DNA from 2 places in the Paenibacillus sp. N3/727 genome. Region 2 is predicted to be linked to the other one. Evidence: riboswitches for the same ligand, from Rfam matches in the RefSeq annotation. Region 2 holds a riboswitch; the other holds the start of a gene.
What was found. A riboswitch is a leader RNA that binds a small molecule or an ion and turns the genes downstream of it on or off. The one in region 2 is predicted to bind glycine.
Positions count from the first base shown of each region.

Region 1: linked by a shared signal. The riboswitch ahead of MNQ98_RS09920 (alanine/glycine:cation symporter family protein) and the one ahead of gcvH (glycine cleavage system protein GcvH) in region 2 are both predicted to bind glycine.

Region 1 is NZ_CP093336.1:2,246,206-2,262,236, forward strand. Features, by position in the region: gene MNQ98_RS09905 (DMP19 family protein) at 1-73, shown strand, start outside; gene MNQ98_RS09910 (class I SAM-dependent methyltransferase) at 165-815, shown strand; gene MNQ98_RS09915 (GNAT family N-acetyltransferase) at 841-1,389, shown strand; glycine riboswitch at 1,577-1,676, shown strand; gene MNQ98_RS09920 (alanine/glycine:cation symporter family protein) at 1,828-3,171, shown strand; gene MNQ98_RS09925 (hypothetical protein) at 3,395-3,631, shown strand; partial or broken gene tnpA (IS200/IS605 family transposase) at 3,706-3,993, shown strand; gene tnpB (IS200/IS605 family element RNA-guided endonuclease TnpB) at 4,003-5,091, shown strand; gene MNQ98_RS09940 (hypothetical protein) at 5,375-5,860, shown strand; gene fosB (metallothiol transferase FosB) at 5,910-6,329, shown strand; gene MNQ98_RS09950 (HEAT repeat domain-containing protein) at 6,399-7,097, shown strand; gene MNQ98_RS09955 (class I SAM-dependent methyltransferase) at 7,154-8,032, shown strand; gene MNQ98_RS09960 (YdcF family protein) at 8,336-8,944, shown strand; gene pyrE (orotate phosphoribosyltransferase) at 8,985-9,512, shown strand; gene MNQ98_RS09970 (GNAT family N-acetyltransferase) at 9,696-9,977, shown strand; gene MNQ98_RS09975 (NUDIX domain-containing protein) at 10,019-10,489, shown strand; gene MNQ98_RS09980 (GNAT family N-acetyltransferase) at 10,656-11,021, shown strand; gene MNQ98_RS09985 (HAD family hydrolase) at 11,046-11,735, shown strand; gene MNQ98_RS29615 (hypothetical protein) at 11,723-11,851, opposite strand; gene MNQ98_RS09990 (phosphoenolpyruvate synthase) at 12,005-14,668, shown strand; gene MNQ98_RS09995 (hypothetical protein) at 15,400-16,031, shown strand, end outside.
Region 2 is NZ_CP093336.1:3,870,027-3,886,057, reverse strand. Features, by position in the region: gene cyoA (ubiquinol oxidase subunit II) at 1-421, shown strand, start outside; gene MNQ98_RS17730 (cbb3-type cytochrome c oxidase subunit I) at 458-2,440, shown strand; gene cyoC (cytochrome o ubiquinol oxidase subunit III) at 2,440-3,039, shown strand; gene cyoD (cytochrome o ubiquinol oxidase subunit IV) at 3,041-3,367, shown strand; gene cyoE (heme o synthase) at 3,379-4,242, shown strand; gene MNQ98_RS17710 (c-type cytochrome) at 4,290-4,628, shown strand; gene MNQ98_RS17705 (SCO family protein) at 4,642-5,217, shown strand; gene pdxR (MocR-like pyridoxine biosynthesis transcription factor PdxR) at 5,296-6,741, opposite strand; gene MNQ98_RS17695 (carbon-nitrogen hydrolase family protein) at 6,989-7,936, shown strand; gene MNQ98_RS17690 (RrF2 family transcriptional regulator) at 8,032-8,487, shown strand; gene MNQ98_RS17685 (nitroreductase family protein) at 8,616-9,254, shown strand; gene gcvPB (aminomethyl-transferring glycine dehydrogenase subunit GcvPB) at 9,795-11,252, opposite strand; gene gcvPA (aminomethyl-transferring glycine dehydrogenase subunit GcvPA) at 11,249-12,598, opposite strand; gene gcvT (glycine cleavage system aminomethyltransferase GcvT) at 12,598-13,704, opposite strand; glycine riboswitch at 13,807-13,918, opposite strand; glycine riboswitch at 13,922-14,019, opposite strand; glycine riboswitch at 14,191-14,306, shown strand; gene gcvH (glycine cleavage system protein GcvH) at 14,472-14,861, shown strand; gene MNQ98_RS17660 (DUF4253 domain-containing protein) at 15,110-15,874, shown strand.

The sequences.
Region 1 (16,031 bases), 1.6 Mb from region 2:
TCGGATTGATTATAATTTAATATACAAGTTATTGATTGAATTTGTAAGAAACCATTGGAACGATTTTGAATAGTGATTTTTATGAAGAGGGAACATTTCAGCTCGGAATACAAGTGCTCAATCATGTGAAGTTAATAAAAATACGAAATTAGGAGGGGAGTTCAGTGCCAAGTCATGATGAAATATATAAGGATCTATCTTTTTCATATGAGGATATGGTTAGTCGGCAGCCTGATTTAACGGAGTATATTAAAGAAATTAGGTCATATAAAGGACTGGATGTTTTAGATCTGGGGGCCGGATCAGGAAGGCTTTCAAGCTTTATAGCCCTGGAAGCTAACTCACTAGTTTGTACAGATATCTCTGAATCCATGTTAGAGCTTTTAGACAAAAAATTAATTACTAATAGCTTGTCTCGTAATTGGACAACCGTTGTAGCAGATCATCGAAAGCTTCCAATCGACGATGCATCAATTGATTTCATTGTATCTGGTTGGAGCATTAGTTACTTAACTAACACGGGCAATATTGATTGGAAAGAGAACCTAGAGTTAATCGTTTCTGAACTTATGCGTGTCTTGAAACCTGCAGGGACACCCAATCCACCTAAGTTTTTAACAGAATATTATTCGCTTCTTGAGAGCAAATATGGTTTTTCACATCGCTGGATAAGGACAGATTATCAATTTGCAAATACAACAGAAGCTAAAGAAAATATGGAGTTTTTCTTTGGCTCGGATATTTCAAGAAAGATCGATGAAAACCAGTGGTCAACCGTACCTGAATGTGCAGGAATATGGTGGAAGCATGTGTGAACGTTGATCAGCCAGGGAGGATTATATGAAAATCTCAATTAGTTTGACTGACCAGTCTACAAAATTTATTGTAAACAACTTGTACCCGCTATACTTACATGATTTATCTGAAATATGGGAATGGAAACCGAATATATATGGTGTATATGAAGATGATGATACATTGACGTTGAATGAGCAAAACAAAGTTTTCGATGTCTGGTGGGAGAATCCATCTGTACTATTCCCGTATTTAGTTAGAGTAGATGATATCCCGGCAGGATTTGCGTTTGTAGCAACTCCGCCTTATACGCCTCATGGCAGTGAATTTTACATGAATGAGTTTTTTATGTTGAGGCCATTCCGTGGGAAAGGTATTGCTGAAGCTGCAGCGGTACAAGTATTTAATCGACATAAAGGGTCTTGGGAACTGCAAACCAACCCGACAGAAACCAATAAGAGAGCTCAATCATTTTGGAGAAAAACAATTCAGAATTATACTTCTGAATCACACCAAGAGGAGTTTGCCAATACAGAGAATGACGGATTCAAGATCATTTTTAAATTTAATAATAGTCAATTTATAGACACGTAGATATTAATATAAAGGTGTATTGCCATAGAGAACATCCTTGCGGAATCGCAGATGGTTCTCTATAATAGATAAACAACTTCATAACTGGATGAAGTTTACGGGAGACAGGCAACGGCTTGGCCGAAGGGGCAAAACTCTCAGGCGTTTGCATCATTCTCAAAGGATTGAAGCAAACAGGACCGTAGACGGACAGAACTCTGGAGAGACTCCACTGATGTGGGGCACCGAAGGGGCAAGACGTGTCAATACACGTTAAAACTCTCAGGTAAAAGGACAGGGATTGCAGATGTTATGCAACATTATTCGAATTTGTGATTATAATCACTTATCGTTTTATTTGCTTTTCTGCAAAAATGTCCCCAGAGTCAAATCTATCGATTTGACTCTTTTTTCGTGTCGTGAGACACATCGATATCGATACTGAAGAGGGGAAGAGGAATGTACATGTTAGAACAATGGTTAGACAGTGTGAATCATTTTGTATGGGGGCTGCCGCTTCTTGTATTGTTGGTGGGGACGGGGATATTTTTCACATTCCGCCTCGGTTTGCTACAAGTTTTTCGTCTGCCGCTGGCACTCAAGCTCATATTCACCGCAAAAAATGAAGGGCAAGGAGACGTAACTAGCTTTGGCGCGCTTGCTACCGCCCTGGCTGCCACCATTGGAACGGGGAACATTGTCGGTGTAGCGACGGCTATTCAAATGGGCGGCCCGGGAGCGCTGTTCTGGATGTGGATGGCTGCTTTTTTTGGCATGGCAACCAAATACGCCGAAGGTGTGCTGGCCGTAAAGTACCGGAAGATAGACGAGAATGGGCAAGTATCGGGTGGGCCGATGTATTATATTGAACAAGGCTTGGGTGTAAGATATAAACCGCTGGCTGTGTTTTTCGCTGTGAGTGGGGTATTGGTCGCATTTTTCGGGATTGGCACCTTCCCGCAAGTCAATGCCATTGTAACGTCTACGCAGTCAAGTTTGGGTATTCCAGTCGCTGCAACTGCAGCAGTAGTGACCGCTTTGACGGCATTGGTGACCGTTGGAGGGCTCAAGAATATTACAAGGGTGACCACGAAAGTTGTGCCCATCATGGCCATTGTCTATGTGGTAACAAGCTGCATCGTGCTTATTGCTTTCGCTGACAAGATTCCATACGCTCTGTCGCTCGTATTTCAGAGCGCGTTCAATCCGACTGCGGCAGGCGGCGGATTTCTCGGCGCTACTATTATGCTGGCTATTCGCAACGGCATTGCAAGAGGTGTATTTTCAAATGAATCCGGACTTGGCAGCGCGCCGATTGCGGCCGCTGCGGCCAAGGTGAAATGGCCTGCGGAGCAGGGGCTTGTGTCGATGACGGGCACTTTTATAGATACGATTATTATTTGCACACTGACCGGATTGACTCTGATTGTAACCGGTGCATGGAATGGGGCTGCGGAAGGAGCGGAAATGACACAAGCGGCGTTTGATGCGGCAATACCCTTTGGTTCCTTAATTCTTATGTTTTGCCTCATTTTATTTGCGTTTACGACGATTCTAGGCTGGAATTATTACGGCGAACGCTGCATCGTATACTTATTTGGCGTTAAATCAATCCTGCCTTACCGCATCGTGTTTATCGTTCTGGTCGGAGCGGGCGCGTTTATCAAGCTACAAGCGATCTGGCTGCTCGCGGATATTGTGAATGGACTGATGGCATTGCCGAACCTAGTTGCCCTGCTTGGTTTGTCTGGGGTGGTTGTGACTGAAACGCGTCTTTATCTACGGCATATGAAACAGCAATAATATTTGCTGAGATCATGATGGATTTTTCAAAACGGTATAGTCGTTTATGTGAAGAGTGAACAAGATATTGCATTTCCGCTTTTGGGCTTACGCCCCTTGCTCAACAGATGTATAATCAAGGAAGATGATCCAGACAACATGCGACCTGACCTAAGATAGGAGATATCTAAGGGCGGGTCGTCTTTTTTTAAATGGTGTGTCGTCAATATAAAGGTGGAAAGCTATGAAGAAAAAGACAAGAAGAATGATTATAGATAAAAAAGAATATGTATATGTTTTGAATCAAAAATATAACGAAAAACGAAGCCATATCATGCTAAAGGTATCTCTAAAAGATAAGAAAAATCTAACATTAACATTCTTTTTTAGCACCTGGGATGATCCTGTTACTGGAAGTCCATTATTAGTAGGCGTTGATTTGAAAAATAATGAAACAAATATCGTAGAAACTTTTAATTAGGTTTCCGAAAAGAATTTTCACACTTCAAGGAATGTGTAAGGCGTAGCCCAGTGAGTAAGTGGGAGATGAATTTAGACATTTTTGTGAGAATAGGGCAGTCATACAATATTACGGTTGAAGTTTGGAATCACGATAAAGACCATATTCATGTGATGTTCAAAGCACATCCCAATAGTGAATTGTCAAAATTCCTAAATGCGTATAAAAGTGCTAGTTCTCGATTGATAAAACGTGACTTTCCCATTGTTCGCAAAAAGCTTTGGAAGGAGATGTTTTGGTCAAGAAGTTTCTGTTTGATTACAACAGGCGGCGCATCCATAGAAACGATTAAACAGTATATTGAAAACCAGGGCAGAAAGTAGGTGTAGGTAATGTTAAAAGCATACAAGTATCGTATTTATCCGAATGCGGAACAGCGGATATTTTTCGCAAAAACATTTGGCTGTGTACGCTTTGTGTATAACAAAATGCTTGCTGATCGAATCAATTCTTATCAAGAATTTCAAAAAAGCGTGGATAAGTCCATCAAGTATCCTACACCGGCACAATACAAAACAGAATTTCCATTTCTCAAAGAAGTGGATAGCCTTGCTTTAGCTAATGCACAAATGAATCTAAATAAGGCATACGCTAATTTCTTTCGAGATAAATCTGTGGGATTCCCAAAGTTCAAAAGCAAGAAAGACAACCATAAGAGCTACACGACTAACAACCAAAAGGGAACGGTGAGCATTGGCGGTGGATACTTGAAGATTCCAAAGCTCAAGACGCTAATTAAGATCAATCAACATCGTCAATTCCAAGGGTTGATTAAATCTGTTACCGTTTCTCAAACACCGAGCAATAAGTATTTCATCTCTATCTTGGTCGAGGAGAATGAACAATTGTTCCCTAGGCTAGACACTAGTGTAGGGATAGATGTTGGACTCAAGGACTTTGCCATTCTGTCGAACGGATCGAAATATGAGAATCCAAAGTGGTTTCGCAAAGTTGAACAGCGTTTAGCCTTCTTGCAACGATCGCTGTCTCGTAAAAAGAAAGGCTCAGCAAACCGCAACAAGATGAGGCTTAAGGTTGCCAAGCTTCATGAAAAGATCAATAATCAGCGAAATGACTATCTCCATAAGGTAAGCCATGAGATCACAAACGACAACCAAGTAATGGTGATCGAAGACTTGCGTGTGAGGAATATGCTACAAAACCGCAAATTATCTAAAGCGATCAGCGAGGTATCTTGGGTAAAGTTCAGAACGATGCTTGAGTACAAAGCTCAATGGAAAGGTCGTGACATCATCGTTGCGCCTAAGAATTATGCGAGTAGTCAGCTTTGTTCAAACTGCGGATACCAAAACAAAGAAGTCAAAAACGTAAACTTGCGTGAATGGGATTGTCCATCTTGTAACGCACATCACGACAGAGACTTCAATGCAAGTCTGAATCTGCTTAAACTAGCCAACTAATTGGCATTGATCTTCGGGGCAGGAACTGCCCTTAGAGCTTGGTGAATTCATTTGGCTAATAGAAGCAAATGTTACCCAAGAAGCTCCCACTTCAACGAGCGTCAGTGAGTAAGTGGTGAGTAGTTCACTTTACATCATCCAAAAATATACGGCTTAAAAAATGGATGGACTGGAGAAAACGTAATCGAATTTCAAAATGGACTAGAAATTATGAGCGAAATGGGCTATGACATTGCTTGGCTTATTAGCTGAGTACTAATTAAGAGAATTTGGTGGTGTTTCCATGAAGGTATGGATAAAACATCAAGATCCAAACAACAAGTACGGAGCTAAGTTTACTTTAGGCGATAGAGATACACTTTTGCCTGAGACTGCGATTATTTCAGTAACACGGGGAGAAAGATTCAATATTTTCAGAATTATCATAAATGGAATTGTTAATGAATTTGTAATGAAACAACTAACTAAGAATGAAAAATTATTATATGCCGAACTCTCAGGACAACTTCAGGGTGGAATTGGTCAAACCGTTACCGTGTGGAAAGATGGGAGCTCGATGAATAATTTTAGAACCAAAGGAGCGCATAAATTTGCAACCCAATTTTTTGCATGGGTTTTTTATGGAGGTAAGGTGCAAGCCTATTTCTTAACCTGGAAAATTTCAAATCAGATTCCTATGGATCATGAAATCGAAGAAACGATTAAGAAATATGGTAGACATTTTGATGGAGGAAAACTGATCAGACAAGCTCAAAAACCTCCAAAATAACAAATTAATCGAAGGGAATGATCGTGAATTAAAGTAGGAGGAACAAAAGATGAAAGTCAAAGCAATTAATCATTTATGTTTTTCCGTTTCGAATTTAGAAACGTCCATTGATTTTTATACCCATGTGTTTGAAGCAAAGCTATTAGTAAAGGGAAGAAGGCTAGCTTATTTTGATTTAAACGGCTTATGGGTTGCCCTAAACCAAGAGGATATCGACCGGAGTCAGAATCAAAGGACATATACGCATATTGCCTTCACGATTGAAGAGAAAGACTTTGATCTATTATTAAATAGATTGAAAGATTTGCGTGTGGATATATTGCCAGGGAGAGATCGAGATGAAAAGGATAAAAAATCGATTTATTTCTTGGATCCTGATGGTCATATGTTTGAGTTTCATACAGGGCATCTAAAAGATCGGTTAGATTATTATAAGACCGATAAAGAGCATATGGAATTTCATGAATGATCAAGGCAATGTAGGTTCAGTATTCATACCTCAAAATCTAAATATCATGCTTCAAAGGAGTCGGTATAAATGTATTACAAACAACTATTTACAAGACTTAATATAGAAGTACCTAATGATTTCATAGAGATTTTGGAGTTACATAAAGAAAAACAAAACGCTAATGAGTTTGCATTAAGAGTAATGGATTCAGATGAGGTCATAGAACTTATTGAGTTTTTATCTGATATTGAAGTGTATCAAAATATAATCCCTTTATGGACTGATGACAACTCTAATTATGTCGGCGTTTTTTATCAATGCCCATTAAAGCACAGGGTTTGTTATATCGACCATGAAGAAACTGATATTTCACCAAGCTTCAGAAGTGTAAGCTCATTTATTCGTTCCATTGAACAAGATCCTGATCTTGATTGGAGAGAACTAAAAAAAGAGTACCCCGTAGAAACAGAAAGCAGCATTCAAGATCTTGAAGATGATCAGAAAAGCATTGATGAGTTAAACCATTTATTGAATTCCAATGATCTTGATGACGATCTCAGATGTCAGCTTCTTTTTTCAATTATGGCTTTAACACCAAAAATGCATCTCGATTCATTGGTCAAATATTTAGATGATGAGGATATGTACGTACAGGAAAGAGCTTGTGAAATTCTAGGATATCACAGATATATTCCAGCTAAAGATAAGTTAATTGAGGTTTCGGAATCTGGAATGCATAATGGGAAACAAGCAGCGAAAAGAGCTCTGTCAAGACTTCGAGGGTGAGGGTTCGTAAGGCTAATGAATTATCGCTAACAAACTGAATAAAAGGAGCTTGCTAAATGTCTGATTATTATTGGGACAAGCAGATCGAATATCTCAGAAAAACTCGTTGGTTATACTACAATGATGATTATCTGGACTTCTTGGTTAAGGGAGTTTGGAAGATCGACAAGCCTGTAAAAATCATTGATTATGGATGTGGCTACGGATTTCTAGGACTTAAGCTCCTTCCACTGCTACCTGAAGGGTCCACCTACACGGGGATTGACAAGGGTACTGACTTAATCAATCAAGCAAAAGAAATATTTCTAAACCTGCCTTATTCCACTGAATTTAAAGTAGTCGATATAGAAGAAATGGATGCCCAGCCAATGTATGACATAGCTATTTGTCATGCATTTTTATTACATATGACTGATTCTAGGAAAATTGTTCAAAAGATGATCGACCATGTCTTACATCACGGTAAAGTGATTTGTTTTGAACCTCATTGGATTGCAAATTCGTCGAATTATTATGTTGATGGTCTTGATCAGTCCCAATACATACGGTTAGGGATATTACAAAAATTGTTTGAAGAAGATTCTAGACGAAATGGTAAAGACGGAAACATCGGAATGCAACTGCCAGTCATCCTAAGTCAATTGGGATTAAACAATGTAGAGTGCAGAGTGAGCGATAGAGTTAACTTCTTAGACCAAAACATGGACTTAAAAAACAAGGAAAAACTTTTTGATTCTTTACGAGAAGAAGGGTTAGGAAAAGAACCTGAATGTTTGAAGGATACGTTAAATAACTTAATGAGTAGGGGATTAACACACCAAGAAGCCTCGGATCAGCATGCGGCTGAATTACTGTTTTCTAGAGAATTTGGACCTCAATCTTGGCTAACCTATGCTCCAAACATGAAAATATCTTTTGGAACAGTAAAGAGATAGGGAGAGTTGTACAAAAACACTCATAAACATCATGTAACATGGTTTTTACGCTGTCTTGCGGGCGATCTTAGGTTTGCCTGAGGATATTAGTGAAGGGATCAGGTATGACAATAATTTATAAAGAGCTTGTTCCTAGCGGAGAAGATTTTATTAAGCTGAAATATTGATGGTACAGCTTTTTGCAGCTAAAGGTAAAAATTCTTATTATAAGAAATTTGGTTTTGAGGATCGACTTGACGACGCACCAGGGATGAGATGGCAATATCGAAATATTTTTTGAAATGATGATCGGAGGTTTTTATTTTGCTAATTTCAAATATGAACCCTGAGAAATTAATGAAAGAACAAATTACCAAGTTGGTCTTTGGTGATGCTTCCGAAATGGATAATGGCACTCTTCATGGAGATTGTATATTTGTTTTTGGCGGGATGAATGTTGACAGAGTGTTGAAAGCGGTTGAGTTATATAAGAATGGTCGGGCACCGTTGATTTTGTTTACTGGGGGAGATAGATTCGGTCAAAGAACCCTCCATGAGTCTATATTTATGCGGGATGAGGCCATTAAACTTGGAGTGCCTGCTGAATCAATCCTTATAGAACAAGTATCAAACCATACTAAAGAGAATATTTTGGCTTCACTTATGGTACTTGATCGTGCTGTAGGATTAGAAAAAATAAATCGTTTATTGTTAGTTAGCGCTCCAGGGCATATGCGTCGATGTCTTTTAATGTTAAAGACGTTTATGCCTCCATGGTATGAATATGTATGGTGTCCAGATGATCGGAAGTTAGGACAGGCAAACAGCTGGTGGACAGATACAACAGAAGAAAAGAGAGTAAGGGACGAACTGTATAAAGTTATTTACGGTGTGAAGGGGAAATATTTTGAGGATGCAGAAGTTGATATATAAGAGTTGGTAACTACTTTAGAAAGAAATCGAGGAGCACACTATGGATAACAATTTAGCAAAAGAAATCTATAAGATAGCGCATTTAACAGGATCTTTCACTCTTAGATCTGGCCAAATCTCGAATGAATATTTCGATAAGTATTTGTTTGAATCCAATCCTACAGTGTTATCTAAAGTGGCTGATCAATTAGCTTTATTGATACCAGATGGTATCGAAGTGCTGGCAGGGCTTGAAATGGGCGGAATACCAATAGCTACGGCTCTTTCCTTGAAATCTAACATACCAGCTGCATTTGTGAGAAAGAAAGCTAAGGAATATGGAACATGCAAGTTAGCTGAAGGAACTAACATAGAAGGTAAGAGAATTTGCATTATTGAAGATGTTGTAACAACTGGAGGACAAGTCATACTAAGTGCCAATGACTTACGGAGTGCAGGAGCCATAGTTGAAGATATTATATGCGTAATTGAACGAAATCTGGAAGGAAGAAGGAACTTAGAAGAGATCGGACTTAAAGTACACTCACTTTTCAAAATGGAAGAATTAATCGCTGCTGGGAAGTCGTGATATCGCCTAACAAAGTTTTGACACGATAATGACCAAGACGATATTTAAAATAAAATGAGGTAAATCCAATGGAAATAAAGAAGCTATTCGATCTGTCAATTGAAGAATTGAACTCTCTTGGGATATTCGCTGGGGCTTTATTTAGATAACAAGCTAGCAGCGATTGCAATCTCCGAACCACAATTGTGGAATAACACGTTATTGCTGTGGTATTTTCAGGTTCACGAGAACCATAGAAGAAAATTCTATGGAAGTATACTAATGAATAAAATGATTGATTTAGCTAAAGAGAATGGATTCCGAGCTGTTACACTGGAAACACAGAACACGAATGCGCCCGCAATACATTTTTATAAACAATGTGGCTTTATGATTGAAGGAGTCGACTTATCTTTTTATACAAATCTAGATAACGGTAATGAGGAAATCGCATTGTTTATGAGAAAGAAATTAGATGAAGAGTAACTAATAGATTAGATGTGAAAAATAACGAGGATGAGTAAAAGATGATTCCATGGTATGAACTAAATGAAGTTCATGATGACTTTATTAAATTTGTTATTTTGATTGGTAAATTTAACGACCAATTGATCATTATAAGAAATAAAAAACGGGGCGGTTGGGAAATTCCTGGTGGTAATAGAGAACCTGGTGAAACATTACTACTTACTGCAAGTAGAGAACTGTATGAAGAAACAGGCGCGACTAGATTTGATTTAGAGGCATTTGGAATCACGATGTGGAATGGGAATCACGGCATGGTATTTTTTGCGGAAATTCGTCATATGATCGACCTACCTAATTATGAAATTGATGAAATTAAATTCGTCGATCAATTACCAGAAAGGCTGAATTTTGGAGAGATGTTTTATACCGCATTAAACAAGTGGAATGAATACAATCGGAAGAACACACAGGAACACAGTGTTGATATTAAAGACTTATTCGACAACGTGGGGATGATCAGAAATGTTTAAATATGAAATAGACGATTCTATTTTTTTGTCATTATTTGAGATCAAGGATGCAGAAAAATTATATGACTTAATCGATCGAAATCGGACTCACCTTGGTGAGTGACTGAAGTTTCCGAGTGTTACTTTACAAGCGGATGATTCTAAAGCTTTTATTGAGAGAACACGTATGCGATATGCTCAAGATGAAGGGTACTGGTTAGGAATATGGAATAACAACGAATTAGTGGGTTCTATAGGCTATTTATATATAGATCGAGAGAATGAAAAAACGGAAATTGGATATTGGCTAGGTAAAGAATATGAGGGCAAAGGAATTATTTTTAATTCTGTAAAAGTGCTAATCCATTATGCTTTTGATGAGCTTAAGTTGAATAAAGTTGAAATAGGAGTCGCTACAGAGAACATGAAGAGCCGTGCTATTCCAGAAAAGCTCGGATTCAAACATGAAGGTGAACTAAGAGATTATGAATATATTAATGGAAGGTTTCTTAATAGAATTATTTATGGATTAAAAGCGGAGGAATGGAGCTGACCATTCCTTGAAAGGACTATGAAGATGACAGTAGAAGCCGTGATCTTTGACTTGGACAATACACTTGTTAATCGAAAGCATGCTTTCATGAAATATTCGGAATGGTTTATTGATCAGTTTGTAATAATCACTGACATATTACATAAAAATGAAGTTCTTGAGTATATACGAGTAGCAGACCGTGATGGCTATCGTAAAAAACATGAGCTCTATGAAGAACTGTTAACTACTTTGCCAATGAAAAATTCTGAAATAACTGTTAAAGATTTATTGGAACCATGGTTTTCTGAATTTTATAAACATACAGTTCTTATGGACGGAGCTTTTGAAATACTAGATTACTTAAAACAAATGGATATAAAGCTTGGCTTAATTACAAATGGTTCTGTACACACTCAAAACTCAAAAATAGATCAAGTTATGTTAAGAAGCTATTTTGATACGATTATAGTATCGGATGAAGTAAAGCTGAAGAAACCAGATAAACGGATATTTGAACTTGCACTTGAAAGATTGAACGTCAATCCCCGAGAAAGTTGGTATGTTGGTGACCATCCGATTAATGATATTCAGGGGGCGGTAGATGCTGGATTAAATGCCATCTGGTTAAAGGGTTTCATGGATTGGGGAGAAAATATTGAAGAGCCTAAATATATAATCGATCACTTAAATGTAATAAAAGAGGTTTTGGAAGAGGTCAGTCATAAACAATGATCGTATGAACCGTTGGTGTGAAACGGATTGACGAAGAAGCTGCCTATGGTTGCAGCTTTTTTGCCGTTCTTCGAATGGAATGGATACCTTCGTTCATCAACTAATATGATGGACATAAGACCCAGTCACTCCTTTTTTGGACACCTTAAATATTGAAGGATGAATATAGACAGCCCTGAAAAATGGGATTTTAATCATGGGAAGCGGCAGTTGATTGATCTAGTTTTAAATGGAGCTAGAAATTATTGAACAAAAGGAAGGCGAATCCAATGAGTAACCATGTATTGCTCTTCCGGGAAATTGATCAAAGTTCCTTACCGCAGGTTGGGGGAAAGGGCGCTAATCTTGGCGAAATGACAAAGGCCGGTTTTCCAGTGCCACAAGGCTTTTGTATAACCACTTCTGCTTATTGTGCTTTCATTCAGACAAGTGAGAAGATGGATCATTTTTTTCGTTTGCTGGATCAAGTTTCTTATGAGAATCTGGACGAAATTCGCGTATTAGGTCAACAAATCAGAGCGCATCTGAAGGAACTTCCAATTCCGGAATCCATACAAGCTTCCATCTTGAAGGCGTGGGGGCAGCTAGGTACAGACAAAGCCTATGCTGTTCGTTCCAGTGCGACTGCGGAAGATTTACCAGGTGCTTCTTTTGCCGGGCAGCAGGAAACTTATCTGAATGTTAAGGGGAAAGAGCAGTTTCTGGAATCAGTGAGATGTTGCTGGGCTTCGCTGTTTACCGATAGAGCGATCGTTTACCGTTCAAAAAATGGATTTGACCATAGATCTGTGCTGCTGTCTGTTGTCGTACAGGAGATGATTTTCCCAGAGGTTTCAGGCATCATGTTTACGGCTGATCCAATAACCGGAAATCGCAATATGGTATCCGTGGATGCGAGCTTCGGACTGGGTGAAGCACTCGTATCAGGGATCGTGTCCGCTGATTTATATCAAGTACATAAAGGAGCTATTGTCCAAAAGAAAATTGCAACCAAGAAAGTGGCTATCTACTCCAGTCCAGCTGGTGGTACGGTGACGGAGGAACTTCCCAGAGAAAAGCAGGATCTTCAGGCTTTGGGTGATGCAGACATCATCGAGCTTGCAGAGCTGGGAAAGCAGATTGAGAGACACTATGGCTCTGAACAAGATATCGAGTGGTGCTGGTATGACCAGCAATTTTACATTGTGCAAAGCCGTCCGATTACATCGCTTTATCCGGTTCCTAAAGTTTCGGATGAACATTTGCATTTGTTCTTTTCTTTTGGTCATCAGCAGATGATGCCTGCTGTTCTAAGTCCAATGGCCAGATCCATCTGGCGTACCATGTTCCCTTTTGGAAAATCGTCTGTCATCTCAGAATCAAAGTATATGCTCGAAGCGGGAGGAAGACTGTATATCGATCTAACCTCGCTGTTGCAAATTAAACAGGCCCGAAAAATGGTACCGCTATTGTTACGCGAGGTTGATGAGCTTATTGGGAGTGCGTTCCGGGAATTTGTTCAACGACCGGATTTTATACAAAATCGAGTCGACCCAGGCGTAAAAAAGAAAGTTAAAAAGACGTTATTCCCGATTGCCGGAAATGTATTGAAAAATATTTTGATAAGAAATCCGGTTGAAGCCATGCCGAGAGCTCAAAAAATAACTCAGGGCTATTTGCAGGAATGTCAGGCTTATATCCGTAATGCCTCTGGCGCTGAACGTATTGCAAGAATTCAGGAAAGTTGCGGCAGCTTTGTGTTACCGCTTTTTACGAATGTAGCGACTTTGGTGGCGCCAGGAATGATTGCCATGAAAAGAATTCAGTACTTGTCGCAAAAATGGCTAGGGGATGACCATAGCGTAAGTCTGTTAAACAAATCCTTACCCGGCAATGTGACGTCGGAAATGGGTCTCCGGATTGGGGATCTGGCAGACATCGTCCGGCAGGATCCTGATATTGCGGATTATCTCAAAATAGCGACAGCTGATCGTTTTTACGAAGGTCTTAGAGAAGCAGATAAGAAGGGAGTTTTCTCCAAAAAGTTTAAACACTTTATGGAGGAATACGGTATGAGATGCCCCGGGGAAATTGATGTGCAAAATGTGAGATGGAAGGATGATCCGACTTTACTTATCCCTTCTATTCTAAATCAACTTCATGGTCTCAGGCAGGGAGAGCATCGAGCACGCTTTAATGCGGGGATGATTGAAGCAGAAGAAACAGCTAGGGATATCATAGCCAAGCTTCGTAAAACTCCTGGAGGACTTATGAAAGCGAAGATTATGACAAGGTGGATTCGTATTTTCCGGAACGTGATGGGGCTGCGTGAATGGCCTAAATATACGATGGTGCAGTATCTCGAAATATTTCGAACTGCCATGTTGGAAGAAGGACAGAGGCTTGTAAACGGAGGGGTCTTGAAGCTGCCATCCGACGTGTTTTATCTGACACTTTCCGAGCTCTTCAATCTTGTAAAGGGCGATGAACATGTAGATGCTCAAAAAATAGTGGAATCAAGAATGAGGCAAATGGAGCAGGACCAAAAACGTACACCTCCACGAGTGATTACAAGCGAAGGGGAAATCATTACAGGGAAGCGGAGCAATGCGAATGCACCGGAAGGGGCACTTCTTGGAACACCTGTATCTGCTGGCATTGTCGAAGGCTATGCCAAGGTTGTACTAAAGGCGGACGAAGCAAACCTGAGCCCGGGCGAGATCTTAATTGCCCCATTTACGGATCCGGGATGGACACCGCTCTTTAACGCGTCCAAAGGGTTGGTTATGGAGGTTGGGGGAATGATGACGCATGGTGCTGTTATAGCCAGAGAATACGGTATTCCCGCCGTGGTAGGCATCGATAACGCAACTGAATTAGTGAAGGATGGGGATTGGATTAGAGTTAACGGGACCGAAGGCTATATTGAGATCCTTAAAAGGAATGGAGAATAAGTAGAAGTATTGCGATCTAGGCAGGCCACTCAAGGATTTATCCTGGGGGGCCTGCTTATTTTTGTGGTTCACGGGCCGCTTTCTCCCTCAGCGGCTTGTCCTTTGGTTGTTATATTTAGCTTCTGGTTAGGTTAGACAAAGTGCATTCATTGCTTCGGTGGTGTGAGCGGGCTTACATAAATTAGTTGAGTTTGTACCTACAGAGCGATAGCTTGTCGCTTAATCGGTCTACGTCCATTATTTCGTTAACGATGACAAGGTTTTTCGATATTTTTCTTTTTGATCCACGGTATTTTGAAACTATATCTTCGTAAATTGCTTCCTAAAATTGTGACGTAACTTTAACAGTTCTACTGGTTTATGGAGGAGATATGCACAAAGTAGCGGAGAGGACGAAGCGATTCCGGAAAAACGAAGTGGTAAAAGCTTTCCAAAGGAAAGCTACTTCGGAAGCATACGCGCCTTTGTCCCCGAAATTCTTCCGTTAAGGAATAATTAAAGAAATTCGGGGGCAAGAGCGATTGTAGGAACGATTCGTACTCGTAGCGTCTCATAACAGAATAATTTCATTAACGATGAATATCGAGAGGTTCTATTTAGTTTATTTGGGTTTAATAAAACGCAAAAATAGTTTATTTAAGTTCAAAATATGGTTTATTTGATTGCCAAATGAACGAAAAACCTGCAAAATAGAAGCTAGGTATAGTATTTAAAAGAAGGGACGTGGAGACATGATACATACACAAGGCTTGAAAAGTCCTTATCAAAAGCGGCAGGCTGAAATCATCAGTCTAATCGCCCATAACGCGGAAAGCAGAACACTTCTGGAGGGCAGCTTGTGGTTTCACAACGATGTCAGAAATAACTTTTATTATGCTTCCTATTTATTTGCAGCCGCTATAGATCCGGATCTTCCTGTGGAGTTTGATAGAGAGCGGGCCAAGGGAACAGCAGAGCGAGTGTTGCTCGAAGTACTTTCTCTGCAAAATCAGCAGCTTGGAACGAAGTTGTACGGTCACTGGCCGCTCGGGCTTCATCCCGTTCCGCAAGACGCGCCTCTGAATGAACTCCCTGTTGAAATTATGGGTTCATTGATGGCTTATTTTTGCAAGGAATATGGTGCTCATTTCAGCGTACAGCTGAAAACGGCCTTCGACCACACACTAGAGCATGTTTATAACAGTGGTTTCTTCCGAAAGCCTGTGGTTTATTACAACCACCACGAAGCAAAATATACGGCGGCGAAGCTTATTTTCGGGACGTTGTTTGATGATCAGGATTTAAGAGAAGACGGCCTGAACAGCTTGAAGACAACCCTTCAATATATAAAAAGCAACGGCATGCCTGAATATGGAGCTCTCCC
Region 2 (16,031 bases):
TCGGTTTGAAATCACCGCCGACTCTCCAATGAACTCGTTTTGGATTCCACAGCTTGGAGGACAAATGTATGCCATGTCCGGCATGGCGATGAAGCTTCATCTGCAAGCCGATGAGGTGGGGCATTACTGGGGGTCTGGGGCTAATTTCACCGGCACCGAATTTGCTCAGATGTATTTCGATGTAGAAGCGACCACTCAGGAACAATTCGATCAATGGGTGGATGATGTTAAAGCAGGGTCACCGAAGCTAACATTGGACGGATATAAACAGTTGGTTGAGCCCTCGACTTCAGAAGTTCAGACATTTTCCGAGTTTCCTGAAGGGTTGTTCGAGATGACCGTTACGAAATACGGAGCCTCTCACAACCATGGGTTGTCTTCGAAAGAGGCCCAAAAAATCAAGCCAGATGAAGCAAAGTAGGTATATTTGGATCATGAAGTAAGGAGAGATTTGTCCATGTGGGAGAAGGTAAAAGACTTCGCCTCCGAGTTTTTTGTAACGGGCGATCCGTTAATATACGGAGCCGATGTAACTATCGTACTAACCTTGATAGCAATCATATTCGGGTTAACTTATTTTAAGAAATGGAAATGGCTGTGGCGAGAATGGCTCACTACGGTTGACCATAAAAAGATCGGAATCCTGTATATTCTAGCTGCCTTTCTAATGTTGTTCCGTGGGGGAGTTGATGCTCTTCTCATGAGAGCACAACTGGCCATGCCGGGGGTCGATTTCCTGACACCGGATCACTATAATCAGATTTTTACAACGCATGGCGTCATTATGATTCTATTTATGGCCATGCCATTCATGTTCGGTTTGTTCAACATCATGGTACCGCTTCAAATTGGAGCAAGGGATGTTGCGTACCCATTTTTGAACTCGCTAAGCTTCTGGTTGTTCTTCTCAGGTGCGATGTTGTTTAACCTATCATTTGTAATCGGGGGCTCACCCGATGCGGGCTGGCTCGCGTATCCGCCTTATTCTGAGCTTCAATACAACCCTGGAGTTGGGCAGGATTTCTACATTTGGGGTATACAGATCTCAGGTATCGGTAGCTTGATGACCGGGATTAACTTTATTGTAACGATCCTGAAAATGCGGGCGCCAGGAATGAAGTTGATGAAAATGCCGATGTTTTCATGGTCGGTGTTATCCAGCTGTATTGCGATCATCTTTTCGTTTCCAATCTTGACAGCAACTCTGGCGCTGTTGTTCCTAGACCGTTATGCCGGCGCACATTTCTTCACCCTGGATGGCGGCGGAAACCCGATGATGTATATCAACTTGATCTGGATGTGGGGTCATCCTGAGGTTTACATTATTGTACTTCCCGCATTTGGTATCTTCTCTGAAATTGTGTCAACCTTTGCGAAGAAAAAACTGTTTGGATACAAATCCATGGTGTACGCCATGATGATCATCAGCGTATTGTCTTTCCTTGTTTGGGCGCACCATTTCTTTACGATGGGATCAGGAGCTGACGTAAATGCATTCTTTGCGTTAACGACCATGCTTATTGCCATACCAACTGGTGTCAAAGTGTTCAACTGGCTCTTCACCATGTTCAGAGGAAAAATCACGTTTGAAACTCCGATGTTGTGGACGATCGGATTTATCCCGTGCTTTATTGTCGGCGGGCTGACTGGAGTACTTCTGTCGGTTGCACCAGCTGACTTTCAATTCCACAACAGCTACTTCCTGATCGCTCACTTCCATCAGGTCATTATCGGTGGTGTAGTGTTCGGTTATTTTGCCGGGTTGTACTATTGGTGGCCCAAAATGTTCGGCTTTAAGCTGAATGAACGTATCGGAAAATGGGCGTTCTGGGTCTGGAACATCGGATTTTACTTCTGCTTCATGCCACAATATGTTCTCGGTCTCATGGGAATGACCCGCCGCGTCGTCACTTACACCTGGGACAAAGGCTGGTGGGAATTGAACGTCGTTTCAACGATTGGGGCAGTATTGATGGGGATTGCATTTCTGTTCCAGGTGTGGCAGATCGTTGATGGGTTCAAGCATCGCAAAAATAATCTGGATACAACAGGAGATCCGTGGAATGGACGCACACTGGAATGGTCCACCCCATCTCCGGCTCCGGTGTACAATTTCGCGGTCCTACCGCAAGTTACTCAGCAGGATGATTGGTGGGAGCGTAAGCAGCGCAAAGAACAGGGACAATCTGGACCTACTCCGGTTCAAAAATTGGAGCCCATTCATATGCCTAGAAACTCCGGTACTCCTATTATCATGTCGGCTTGCTGGTTCATAGCCGGTTTCGGATTTATATTCCATTGGGAGTGGTTTGTTATAGCTGGTTTGGGTGGAGTAGTCGCTTGTTTACTTTACCATTCCTTCAACTATGATACGGATTATTACATCCCTGTCGATGAAATTGAACGTACAGAAGCCGCCTTAAGGAAGGTGAATATTTAATGGCACAATCCCATTTGCAGGAGTCTCACCATGACCATCCGGATATGGAGGAGGTACGGACATTCGGTTTTTGGATCTATTTAATGACCGATGTTATTATTTTTGGAACTTTATTTGCAACGTATATCGTCCTTCAGCATAACACCGATGGAGGACCGGGAGCTGCCGATCTGTTCCAGATAAACGGTATTATCGCAAGTACTTTCATATTGCTTACGAGCAGTTATACATGTGGACTTGCCGTACTGGCTATGCATAAAAAGAAAGTAAAGGCTCTAATGGGCTGGCTAGGTGTTACTGCATTACTCGGTGCGATTTTCCTAAGTCTAGAAATTACTGAGTTTGTTCACTTGGTGGATCAAGGTGCTACGATTGGCACGAGTGCATTTTTATCAGCGTTCTTCACGCTGGTGGGTACTCACGGTATCCACGTATTGTTTGGATTAGTATGGATTGTCGCTTTAATCATTCAATTGTCAAGAAGAGGTATTACACCGGTGACAACGCGTAAAGTCAATATCATTAGTCTGTTCTGGCATTTCCTTGACGTTGTTTGGATATTTGTGTTCACGATTGTGTACTTGATGGGGGTGAGCTAACATGACGGATTCGAACTCGGCTCATGTACAGGAAGAGCATCATGGTTCCTTTAAATCGTATACGATCGGATTTATTTGCTCCATTATTTTAACGGTGATTCCGATTGCAGTGGTCTTGAATGAATGGCTTCAAGGAACAAGGTTAGCACTCGTGCTGATGATAGCCGCCGTATTGCAGCTGTTCGTTCAACTATTATTCTTCATGCATTTACGTGAGGAAAAGAACCCTCGCTATAATTTGATCTCCTTGATCCTCGGTCTGGTGATTCTGGTCGTTATTGTAGCAGGATCGATATGGATCATGCTTAACAACATGGTGGCGTTATGAAAAAAAAGAGTATGCTGGCGGACTGGCTGCACTTAACCAAGCCACGCATACTTCAGCTTAATCTCATTGCTACATTCGGAGGCTTCTGGCTGGCCTCTGAATGGGTAATAAATGAAAGCTTGTTGCTGTGGACACTGCTCGGTACGGTCCTCACCATGGCATCCGCCTGCGTCGTTAACAATGTGTGGGACTATAAGCTGGATCGCAAGATGAATCGAACGAAAGATAGGCCGCTGGCAGAAGGGCGATTAAAACTGGCATATGTAGTCTTGTACGCCTTTGTGCTCGGTATTGCCGGAGAAACGATATTGTTTTGGAAGGTTAATACGCTTTGTGGCTGGCTCGGGTTGCTCGGCATGTTCGTCTATATTGTTATTTATACGATGTGGCTGAAAAGAACATCGACCTGGAGCACGGCAGTTGGCGGTGTTTCGGGGGCGATGCCGCCCGTTATTGGATACTGTGCGATTACGAATCAACTGGATGCAGGGGCTTTTCTCTTATTCTTATTGTTGTTTTTATGGCAGCCTGCCCATTTCTGGTCACTTGCCATACGCCGTGTTGAAGAGTATAAAGCGGCTGGATATCCACTCTTGCCTGTGAAAAAAGGGATAAGACGCACGAATTTGCAGATGATTCCGTATGTCGTGCTTCTGGTTCCTACCGTTATTCTGATGTATGTATTACAATACTCAGGCGTCATTTTCCTTATCGTATCCTTGATTGGAAGTGTGCTGTGGTTGTGGCATACCGTACGCGGTATAACGAAATCTCAAAATGACCGATGGGCTAAAACGAATTTTTTTATTTCGGTCAATTATTTAATGATTGTGTTCGTCATCATGATCTTGGATACAGCAGGACGGTCATTTTGATACGCTAATGAAACCATTATGAATTTTACGGTTAGGGAGGGTAAGCAGTGACAAGAAAACGCGGCTTAATTATTGCCATATTAGCAGTACTTCTCCTAAGCGCCTGCAACCAGAAAGCGGTGGATGATTCAGCACTACGGGCAACGATTATGTCTCCCGAGGATGAAGAAGCTGTCGCATTGTATAAAAATCAATGTATCTCCTGCCATGCAGTAGATTTAAGTGGCAAAGTGGGGCCGGCCTTGCAAAATATCGGCTCAACAATGACGGAGGAAAAAATCAACGAAATTATTCGGGATGGCTCAAAAGGCATGCCTTCTTTTAAAAAGCTGTTAGAAGATAACGAGATTGAGATTTTAGCTGGGTGGTTGGCTAATATGAAATAAGGGGGAGTATGTTTTGAAAAAGCTTGCTATAGTTACTTTACTCATCATGATCCTTGGAGTGGCAACGGCATGTGGAAATTCCAAGCCAAACCAGTTTAGCATCCCAGTTGAACCATTTGAATATACGAACCAAGATGAGGAAACCGTATCGTTATCGGATCTAAGTGGTAAAGTATGGGTTGCGGACTTTGTCTTTACACATTGTATTACGGTGTGTCCAACAATGACAGCCAATATGGCGGAACTTCAGAAACGATTAAAAAAAGAAGGGGTAGAGGCTGAACTGATTTCATTCTCTGTTGATCCGAAGCGTGATGACCCTGCGGCATTAAAAAGCTATCTAGAGAAGTTTGATGCTGATTTTACGAACTGGCATGCTTTAACTGGTTACGAATACGAAGACATCAAATCGTTTGTTCTGAAATCTTTCAAGACGCCTCTTATCATGGATACTGCTTCAGATCAAGTAATACACGGCACTTCTTTTTACTTGGTTGATCAATCTGGAACGGTCGTCGCAAAGTATGATGGAACTACGGATACTCCATACGACAAAATTATAAAAGATGTGAAAGCTTTACAGAAGTAAAGGACGAGAAGAAGATATACAAAAAAGGTGCATGGTAAAGATTCTTTACGAACATTGAATCGTATCATGCACCTTTTTTTAATTTTCTTTATTAATGACTAAGCGAAGCGCTTCCGCAAATCTGGATATGCCAGTATGAATATCTTCAGTTCTTGCACGGGCATATGTAAGCCTAACGTAACTGGAATCCGATCCATATACACTTCCAGGTACGAAGATTACCCCTCTTTGAATAGCGGCATCCAGTAATTTGGTGTCACTCACCTCAGGTACAATTTTGCACCACAGATGCAGTCCTCCATCAGGAATATGATACTCAACAAGATCTGGCATCTCTTTTTGTATGGCCTCAATGATTAAATCCCGCTTGTAAAGAAGGGTTGACCGCAACCGATCTATATGAGGATCAAAAAACGGTGATTCCAGAAATGTAGCGGCAACCCTTTGCGGTACAACACTAAGCCCAAAATCCATTTGCTGTCTGGCATCAGCCAGTCGTTCGACAACGGAATGAGGAGCTACCATCCATCCAACACGCAAGCCGGATGCGGCAATTTTGGAAAAAGACCCGATATAAAGCACAGACCCGATCGCATCAGCCGATTTTAACGGTGAAGGGGGCGTACCTTTGTATGCAGTCAAGCTAAAAGGGTCATCCTCAACGATGGGTAGTCCGAGTTCGCTTGCAACATCAAGCAATTTTTTTCTTCTCTCTTCAGCAAGTAAAGTACCCGTTGGGTTCTGAAAGTTGGGATTAATAAACACCATTTTGATTTTATGTTTCTTGAATAGAGAACGAATGTCTTCAGGCTGCACACCCCGCTCATCGACGGGAAGCCTGAACAATCGAAGACCAGCAGACTGGAACATGGGCAATGAATAACAGTACGAAGGATCTTCAATGGCGACAGCGTCCCCTGGAGATAACAAACATTGGGTTATCAAGTATAAAGATTGCTGTGAACCGGATGTAATCAGTATTGACGATTCGGTCGTATGGATACCTCGATACTCTTTTAGAAACGATACCAGTGCCTGTCTCAAAGGCATATATCCTTGGGGGTTGTCATAACCCAAATACGACGTATTTTGTTTTTCGTTCATTATTGCATTAATCTCGTCAATGGGTGCCAAGTCTCCGGCGAGTTCACCACTGGCAAAATCTATGATGGATGGATCCTGCTCCAGTGCGACACGAATACGGCGCAAAAAGGGCAGGTTAGGCAAGAAATTACCACCTTCCGCATAACGATGCCAATTCGGTGTATGTTTGGGTGTTGCTCCCCATTTCGTTCTGCTGACCCGGGTACCGCTTCCAGATCGGCTTTCTATGATTCCAAGCGACCGAAGCTCTGCATATGCAAGCACAACGGTGCTGCGATTTACCCCCAGTTGGTCTGCTAATTTTCGTTCGGAAGGAAGCAAACTTCCAGGTGGAAACTCCCCGTAGGATATTCTTTGTTCGAGATCATCTGCGATTTGTTGATAAAGAGGCTGATTGCTTTTGCGATCAGGTTTCCACACATTTTTCATCCTTTCTGTCTGTATGTAGAATGAACAAGCACTGTGATTTTTATCATATCACTATTCGTTTTTTAGAAAAGTCTGAATTTTCATCATATATATGACAAAACTCTATCAATCTGTTGAACATGGATGGGAATATTGTCGAATAAATTGGATGGTTTAATTCATTCAATAATGGACGGTTTGAAATGAGGGTTTGTCATATATCATATACCATAATATCGTTCGAGAAGGGAAGGATGACATGAACAGTCAACATTTTCGCGTAGCCGTTGTACAGGACGCTCCCATTTTGTTTGACAAACAATCCGCCATGGACAAGATTGATGGTCATACTAGAGATGCTGCAGAGAAAGGAGCTGGCCTGGTTGTGTTTCCCGAAGTTTTTTTAGGAGGGTATCCTCGAGGCTTGAGCTTTGGAACCCGTGTCGGAAGCAGAAATGCTGATGGCAGAAAAGACTGGGAACGATATTGGGAAAGCGCAATCGATATTCCTGGAACGGAGACAGACACATTAGGGGAACTTGCTAAGGAAACGGGTGTTTATCTTGTCATCGGAGTAGTTGAAAGAGATCAGGAGTTCAGCAGAGGGACCTTATACAATTCCATGGTATACATCGGACCAGACGGGAAGGTTCTCGGTAAACACCGGAAGCTCGTACCTACGGGTTCGGAGCGCCTGTTGTGGGGACAAGGTGATGGAAGTACTCTTACGGTTATCGATACGCCGTTCGGAAGAATAGGCGGACTCATCTGTTGGGAAAATTATATGCCGCTTGCTCGGACGTCTATGTATGCACAAGGAATAGACATTTACATCGCTCCAACAGCAGATGCTCGTGATACATGGCAGGCAACACTGCGCCATATTGCCTGTGAAGGCCGCTGTTTCGTCATCTCCTGCAATCAGTATTCGACCAAAGACTCATATCCCGCTGATTTAGCTTGTTATGAAGATGTTGAACAAGATCCCGATATTTTAAGCAGAGGGGGAAGTGCTATTGTAAGTCCTCTTGGAGAATATGTCGTTGAACCGTTATATAATGAAAAAGGCATTCTGTTCGCAACGCTGGACCTTTCTCAAATCGTTCAAAGTCGTTATGATTTTGATGTAGTTGGTCACTATAGCCGTCCGGATGTATTTCAGTTAGTAGTTAACCGGAAAAAGCAGGATATTACACAATTCTTATAAATTGAATATTCAAACATTTTTGTTATCTTGCTGGAGTGTTAGGTTTTAAGTTACAATATTTTAATGAACTACGATAAAAGGGGAGGTACATCAAAGTGGATAAAGTATCATCTTCTAAGAAATCGGCCATGGCCTGCCCATCCACCCATAAAACTTTTAGCTTAGCACTCCAAGCACTTGTTGTCCTTGAGAAACACTCAGGCGGTAAATGTTCCAGCGGTGATATCGCAACTCATATGCATACCGATGCGACGCTAATCAGAAGAATTTTAAAGGCGTTGGCCTTAGAACAAATCATCGAATCCCGTGAAGGAAGAGACGGGGGTTACCGTTTAGTTAAGGGTGCAGATAGCATAACGCTTGCTGATATTTATTCGGCGCTCCAGATCCACAACACCATCGCCGACAGCATGTTGGGCGCTGCAAGAGACAACTGCTTAGGTGGGCAGATGAAAAACGCTTTTTCTGATATTTTATCTGAGATTGAGGAAAGCACACTAAATGTACTGAAATCCTATACTATCGCTGACATCGTCGAAAGAACGATGTAACGATGTAACGATGTTGTGTATTGACAAACGAAATATATTTGCATTATACTGTGCAATTATCGGCACAGTATAATCGTGATTTAAACTGTGCATTAATTTGCACAATAATTTTTAAGGAGTGTTCAACCATGTCAACTTTGACACAAAAAGATTTTCTTAGCGTTGTAAGAGAGCGCCATTCTGTACGGCAGTATGATCCATCGGTAAAAATATCGCGGGAAGAGATGCAGGAAATGCTGACGGAAGCCACATCTGCACCGTCCTCAAGCAATCTTCAGCCTTGGCGTTTTCTCGTCATTGATGATCAGGCCTTGAAAGAAAAGCTATATCCAATTGCCAATAACCAGGCACAAGTATTAGATGCATCCGCGGTCATCGCTGTATTAGGTGATATGGAGTGGTATGACAAAGCAGAAGATATTTATACACAATCGCAGGAAGCGGGATATATGACAGAGGAAGTTAAACAAAAAATGATCGCAACTGCGAATCAAGTGTATCGCCATTTGGATGATTCCAAAAAGAGAAGCATTGTCGATATCGATGCAGGTCTAATCTCCATGCAGCTTATGTTAATCGCTCGCGAAAAAGGTTACGATACCGTACCTATGGGAGGATTTAACCGTGATAAATTTAAAGAAGCGTTTAACCTTCCTTCCAACTATGAGAGCATTATGCTGATTGCGATTGGTAAAGCGGCTCAGCCTGCACGCCAAACCGTAAGACTTCCTTTGAATCAGGTGGCTTTTTGGAATGAAATAAACTAACATTTGGTGAATCTATTATCCTGTAGACCGGGTTTCAATCAACGATAACCTCATCAAGCAGAACATGTTGGAGCCTAAAACTAAGCAGGTCACCCAAAGGATGAATCCTCGGGCGACCTGCTTTTACTTTTATCTGTATAATATCTGTTTTATTAGGCTCTTCACTAAAGTTAGTGTTTGAAGATTATTTAATGGAATGGGTTGCAATGATGAAGTTACGGTTATGTCTAACGTCTTAAAGGCCTGCTAGAATGATCAAACATGAAGTGATGAGTAATGTTGTATGTTATACAACATTGGACGAACAGAATGCTTGAACCTACTTATATTGTTGTAAATCCTACAACAATTCCTCTTGGAACGAGTTAAATCTATCCCTATTGTTGTATTACATGCAACAATTGGTCGTTCGTCGTTACGTCACCATATATGGCTGCACTTTATACCACACTAACTGAATCTTGTTGGATTATATGAGTAGACCAGCGCGCGGTTTGGCGTTGCATAACGGCGGTCGCATAGCCCATTGCTCAACCTTCACTAACCGCAAGTACAATTCAAGACCGGCTTACGTGCAGCTGTAGTCTCATCAAGACGTTTCACAACCGTTGTGTAAGGTGCATTGATGACTAGCTCCGGATTTGTTTCAGCTTCCTGTGCGATTTGAATCATTACATCGATAAAACCGTCCAGCGTTTCTTTACTTTCGGTTTCAGTCGGCTCGATCATGATACACTCCTCGACATTCAGCGGGAAGTAAATGGTTGGCGGATGATATCCGAAATCGAGTAATCGTTTCGCAACGTCGAGTGTTCGTACGCCGTATTCCTTCAGCTTTTTACCGGATAATACGAATTCGTGCTTGCATAGACCGGGATAAGCGACTTCGTAATAAGGCGCCAGCCTATGCATCATATAGTTGGCGTTCAAGACCGCAAGCTCCGAAACCCGGCGAAGACCATCCGGCCCGTAACTACGGATGTACGTATAGGCACGTACCAGAATGCCGAAGTTACCGTAAAAAGCTTTCACACGGCCAATCGACTGCGGACGATCGTAATCCCAGTAAAATGTTCCGTCCTGACGTTTGGAAACAATCGGTTTGGGAAGGAAGGGGATCAACTTATCTTTCACCCCGACGGGACCAGCTCCTGGACCACCGCCGCCATGCGGTGTGCTCATCGTCTTGTGCAGATTGAGGTGGACAACGTCAAAGCCCATGTCTCCCGGGCGGGTAATTCCCATGATCGCATTGGAATTCGCTCCGTCATAATAGAGAAGGCCGCCTGCTTCATGTACGATCTCAGCAATTTCCACGATTTGTTCTTCAAACAGACCAAGAGTACTCGGGTTCGTCAGCATCAATGCTGCTGTGTCGCTTCCAACAACAGCTCTGAGAGCATCAAGATCGACCATACCGCGCTCATTGGATTGAATTGTAATCGTATCATATCCTGCCACTGTAGCACTGGCCGGGTTCGTTCCGTGTGAGGAGTCAGGCACGATCACTTTGGTCCGCTGCTCACCGCGGCTCTCGTGATATGCGCGAATCAGCATCAGTCCAGTCCATTCACCGTGAGCGCCAGCCGCTGGCTGCAATGTCACTTGATCCATCCCGGTCAAAGCGGCGAGATCGTCTTGAAGCGTATAGAGCATTTCCAGGGCTCCCTGAATGCTTTCCTCGGGTTGATAAGGATGAATCTTGGCAAATCCGGGAAAGCGGGCCACATCCTCGTTGATTTTTGGGTTGTATTTCATCGTGCAGGAACCAAGCGGATAGAAGCCGTTATCAATGCCGAAGTTACGACGTGACAACTCCGTGTAATGGCGAATGACATCCACTTCGTACACCTCTGGCAGTTCCGCCAGTTTGGAACGCAGCATGCTTTCTGGAATCCATTCTGATACGTCCGTTTCCGGTACGTCACAATCAGGTAAGGAATAGGCCACTCGGCCCGGTTTACTTAGTTCGAAGATCAGCGCTTTTTCCGGTTTCATACGATTGCCTCCAATTCTCCGATGAATCGCTCAATTTCTTCTTTAGTTCGCCGTTCCGTAACGGCGATGAGCATGCGACCCTGCAGCTCCGGATAGGCTAGCCCAAGATCGTAGCCGCCGATGTAACCTGCCTTGAGGAGTTTCGCATTAACTTCTTTTAAATCAACCCCATCTGGCAATTTCACGACAAATTCATTAAAGAATGGCGAAGCGAATTCTATATCTAGGGAGCCTTTCGTGATGCATTCGGAGGCGTAATGCGATTTACGGACATTAAGCAATGCGACCTCCTGCATACCCATCTTTCCAAGGGTAGACATATACACAGAGGCGCAAAGTGCCAATAATGCCTGGTTGGAACAAATGTTCGATGTCGCTTTTTCGCGCCTGATATGCTGCTCACGGGCTTGCAGCGTAAGAACGAAGCCGCGCTTGCCGTCCCGATCCACGGTCTGCCCGACAATCCGGCCTGGAATACGGCGCATCAAGGGATCGGATACCGCGAAGAAACCACAGGTAGGACCGCCAAGCGAAGCTGGTATACCTAGGGGCTGGGCATCGCCGACAACGATGTCTGCACCAAGTTCTCCAGGTGATTCGAGCAAGCCAAGGGAAAGCGGGTTCACACTAAGCACGAGCAGTGATTTTTGGGCATGAACTAGCGGTTCGATAGCTTTTACGTCCTCAATGCATCCGAAGAAGTTCGGAGATTGGATAAGGACTGCAGCCGTATCATCTGTAATAGCAGACGCCAAAGCATCGGTGTCAGTAACGCCGTCTTTGAAACCTACTTCCACAACTTCAAGGCCAAGGCCGTGAGCAGAAGTAAGGACTATTTCCCGAGCTTCCGGATGAACCGTACGGGAAATGACAATCTTCTTGCGCTTCGTAGCGCCTGACGCAAGTGCCGCCGCTTCTGCAAGAGCAGTGGAGCCGTCATACATACTGGCATTGGCTACCTTCATCCCGGTCAGCTCACAGATATAAGATTGAAATTCAAAGATCGCTTGCAGCTCACCCTGACTGACCTCCGCCTGGTAAGGTGTATACGCTGTGTAAAATTCGGATCGTGAAATGACATGATTAAGTACAACAGGAATATGATGATCATACAACCCTGCACCTAGAAAGCTGGTGTAACGTTCAAAATCAGCATTGCGAGCGGCAAGTCCGTTCATATACTTTAGAAGTTCAGGTTCACTTAGTCTTTCGGACATCGGCAGAACTCCGTCGTAACGCACCTCAGCAGGAATATCTGCAAATAGATCCTCAATGGATTCCGCGCCAACGGTGGCAAGCATTTCCGATTGATCCTGCTCAGTCATCGGCAAATAACGATGCTTCATCATAAGGTTTCTCCTTTTTTATAAAATGGCGTCTTTACAACCACCGCTTTCAGTCGTTTGCCGCGAATTTCAATCGAAACCTCAGTTCCTACTGCGGCAAATCTGCTGTCGATCAGCGCAAGTCCGAGATTTCGCTTCGACGTTGGTGACTGTGTACCGCTAGTGATTTCACCGATTAGAGAATTGTCCACATACACCGGGTAATGAGAGCGGGGGATCCCGCGATCAATCAGTTCAACGCCAACGAGCTTGCGCTGTACACCTTCGTTCTTTTGTAGAGCTAATGCATCCCGTCCAATAAAGTTGCCTTTGTCCAGCTTTACGAAGTATCCAAGACCTGCTTCAAGCGGAGAAATGGTGTCTGACAGTTCTTGGCCGTACAGCGCGAGCTTAGCTTCGAATCGAAGAGTATCACGCGCGCCAAGCCCTGCCGGAATCAAACCGTTCGGCTCGCCAGCAGCGAGTAGTTCTTTCCATATGACCGAAGCAGATTCAGCTGGGCAATATATTTCGAAGCCGTCCTCGCCGGTGTAACCGGTACGGGAGAGGAGAACGGAGGTACCGCATACATCCGCGTTTTGAATAAAATGAAAGGAAGGCAGCGTATGAACAGGTTCATCGCTCACCTTAGATAAAATAGCTGCGGCTTCAGGACCCTGCAGGGCAATGAGAGCTGTTTCAGCAGAGATGTTCTGAAGGTCTACACCTTCGATGATATGGTCCTTTAACCACTGTAAATCCTTGTCAATGTTAGATGCATTCACAACTAGCATAAATTGATTATCTGAGAGCTTGTAGACTAGCAGATCGTCCACGGTGCCGCCGTTATCATTGCACATGGGAGCATATTGGGCCTGACCGACAGACAACCGCGAAACATCATTAGTAACCATTTGCTGCAAAAAAACCTCGGCGTTTGGCCCGGTTACCAGAAATTCACCCATATGGGAAACGTCGAACAGACCGGCTTGTCGGCGTACAGCTTCGTGTTCTCGAACAATTCCGTGAAACTGTACAGGCAGCTCCCAGCCTCCAAAATCGATGCAGCGGACGGATGGGAAATCCGAGTAAAGCGGGTAAAGCGGCGTTCGTTGCAATGAACTCATTTTGAGCACCTCTTTAGCATGAAATTGGGACTACACAAAAAAAGACAGGCAAAAGGAATAACATACGCGCAAAGCAAGCTTTGCCGTATCATTGTCCTTCTGCTCTGTCCTTTGTACCTGAGAGTTACCTCTACACAAATTATGTAAGCAAGATATGAAGCGCGTGTGAGTTTCCCCTTTGGTGATCCTAAATGTATCAGGATTCTCTCCAGAGGTGCGTCCAGTAAAAGTCCTTTTGCCTGAGAGATTCACCGTTGTTTCGGTTTACTCCTTCGGCGTTACCCGTTAGTCGGTAATCTCTCCCAATACCTTCATCCGCTTATTCAGCTCTATTATGCTTTTTGTTCTTCACATCATTATAACCGTCGGTCTCTGTAACGTGTCAACCTTTAGTTCGTCAAAAAAATATTATTTTTGTCAGCTATATTGACATGATCTGCTAAGTGCTTTATCCTGTGGAAGAAATCAACCAAATTACATATGTGGATGACGATGGACGGGAGAGACCGCAGCGCCAATAAAGGCGGCGGCACCGAAGGAGCAATTCGTTACACCTGCCGGTTAACGAGTAATCTCTCAGGTAAAAGTACCGCTATCTGACGCAACTCTGGAGAGAGCGTAAGCCGCCAAAGGGGAAACGAAGGGCCGTCTAGAAACGGTCATTCATAAACTCTCAGGTACCGAGGACAGAGAAGAGGCGAGAGTCTTTTCCTGTCCTTTTTTATTTTGTTTGAATCCATTTCATATTAAGAAAAGAGGAAATTCAAATGAGTGAAATCAGAGAGCAATTGGTGTACAGTGAAGATCATGAATGGGCGTTGAAGGTGGAAGGCAACATCGTACGTATTGGAATTACCGATCATGCACAATGCCAACTGGGTGATATTGTTTTTGTGGAGCTGCCGGAGGCTGGATCAGACGTATCTGCAGGGGATAGCATAGGATCAATTGAATCTGTAAAGACGGTATCAGAGCTTTATTGTCCGGTATCCGGTAAAATAACCAAGTTGAATGGAGATCTTGAGGCGCAGCCGGAGCTGGTGAACAGTGAACCGTACGAAGGCGGTTGGATTGTTGAGATCGAAGTTGAGGGCGATCTGGAGGAAGCGCTTGCTAAACTGCTTACTGCGGAAGCATATCGGGCTAAGGTGGATTAATTTAATTTTTGAAATTTTAAAAATTTAGATATATTATGAAAAGAGCTCGTTATTGAGCGTTGTCCACGATGAAGATCGTGGACTTTTTCTCGAAGAAACGCTTTTCGTCCTTAAGTAGGATGACACCAAAGGCGTTTCTTTTTGCTGGGTGGATGATACAATTTTTTGAACTGGTAGATGACCCATGCTAGAATTAACAAATGATGGATGAGTGAGTTGATAGATTCCTTTATTAAAGAGGTGCAAATATGATAGAAGAGTTATCTGATTATCTTCAGGAATGTGAGATTGAAGTTGTAGCGGTTGAAAACGTATCGCTCCCTGCCACAAAAGAAGGGAAGCACAGTATTTTTGTCCTGCCTGGGTACAATTTAGTAGAGATGATGGAAGATACATTGGATGAAGAGGAATCACCCTCTGAGTATGTTCGCCATCAGCTTGAGGAAGTACATAGCTTAAGTGTAGAGGATGTTTGGCGGCAGATTGTAAAGTCTCAACTTGAGTATTCAGATTTATCTTCGGAACAGAAAAATCTGGAAGGGAAGGATTTTGAAGAGATTTATCATTCGTATTCTTTGTTATGGGATGGGCATGATCTTTTGAGTGAAGAGCAATGTGAAACCGAGACAGAGCCATTTCATGTCACCGTAGAATGGTTGGAGGAAAACATAGAAGAAGATGAAGAGCTTATTGTTTTGATATTGCCGCAGGAATCCGGATATGAAGCACCGTTGTGGATTCCAATGGGAGGATTTAATGAATGTCCTTTCCCAGTACATCAGTCGGTTGTTATAAAGCACTGGCAGGAGGAACATGGCATTAAACTTCTCGCTGTTTCGGACGATATATGGGTTATGCAAACGGGAAAACCTCCGCAGACATTTGAGGAAGCATTAAAGCTGGCGAAAGAACACTTTATTTTTTGTTCATACGTGTTGGAAGGTCATGATAGCTTAGGAGATTACGCGGATTATTTGATGAAGCATGATGTGTGGTATTTTTGGTGGGATTGATGGGTTTGGATAGGAACCATTTAGTATAGTGTCCAACAACATTGGTGGTTAAAAGGCACCGGTTGGAACGAACTGATAATGAACAACTGCTATGGTTGGTAAAACGCTAGGGTGAGTGAGCGCATCGTTGGCAGCTGTCTCGCTAATTTTCCCGTTA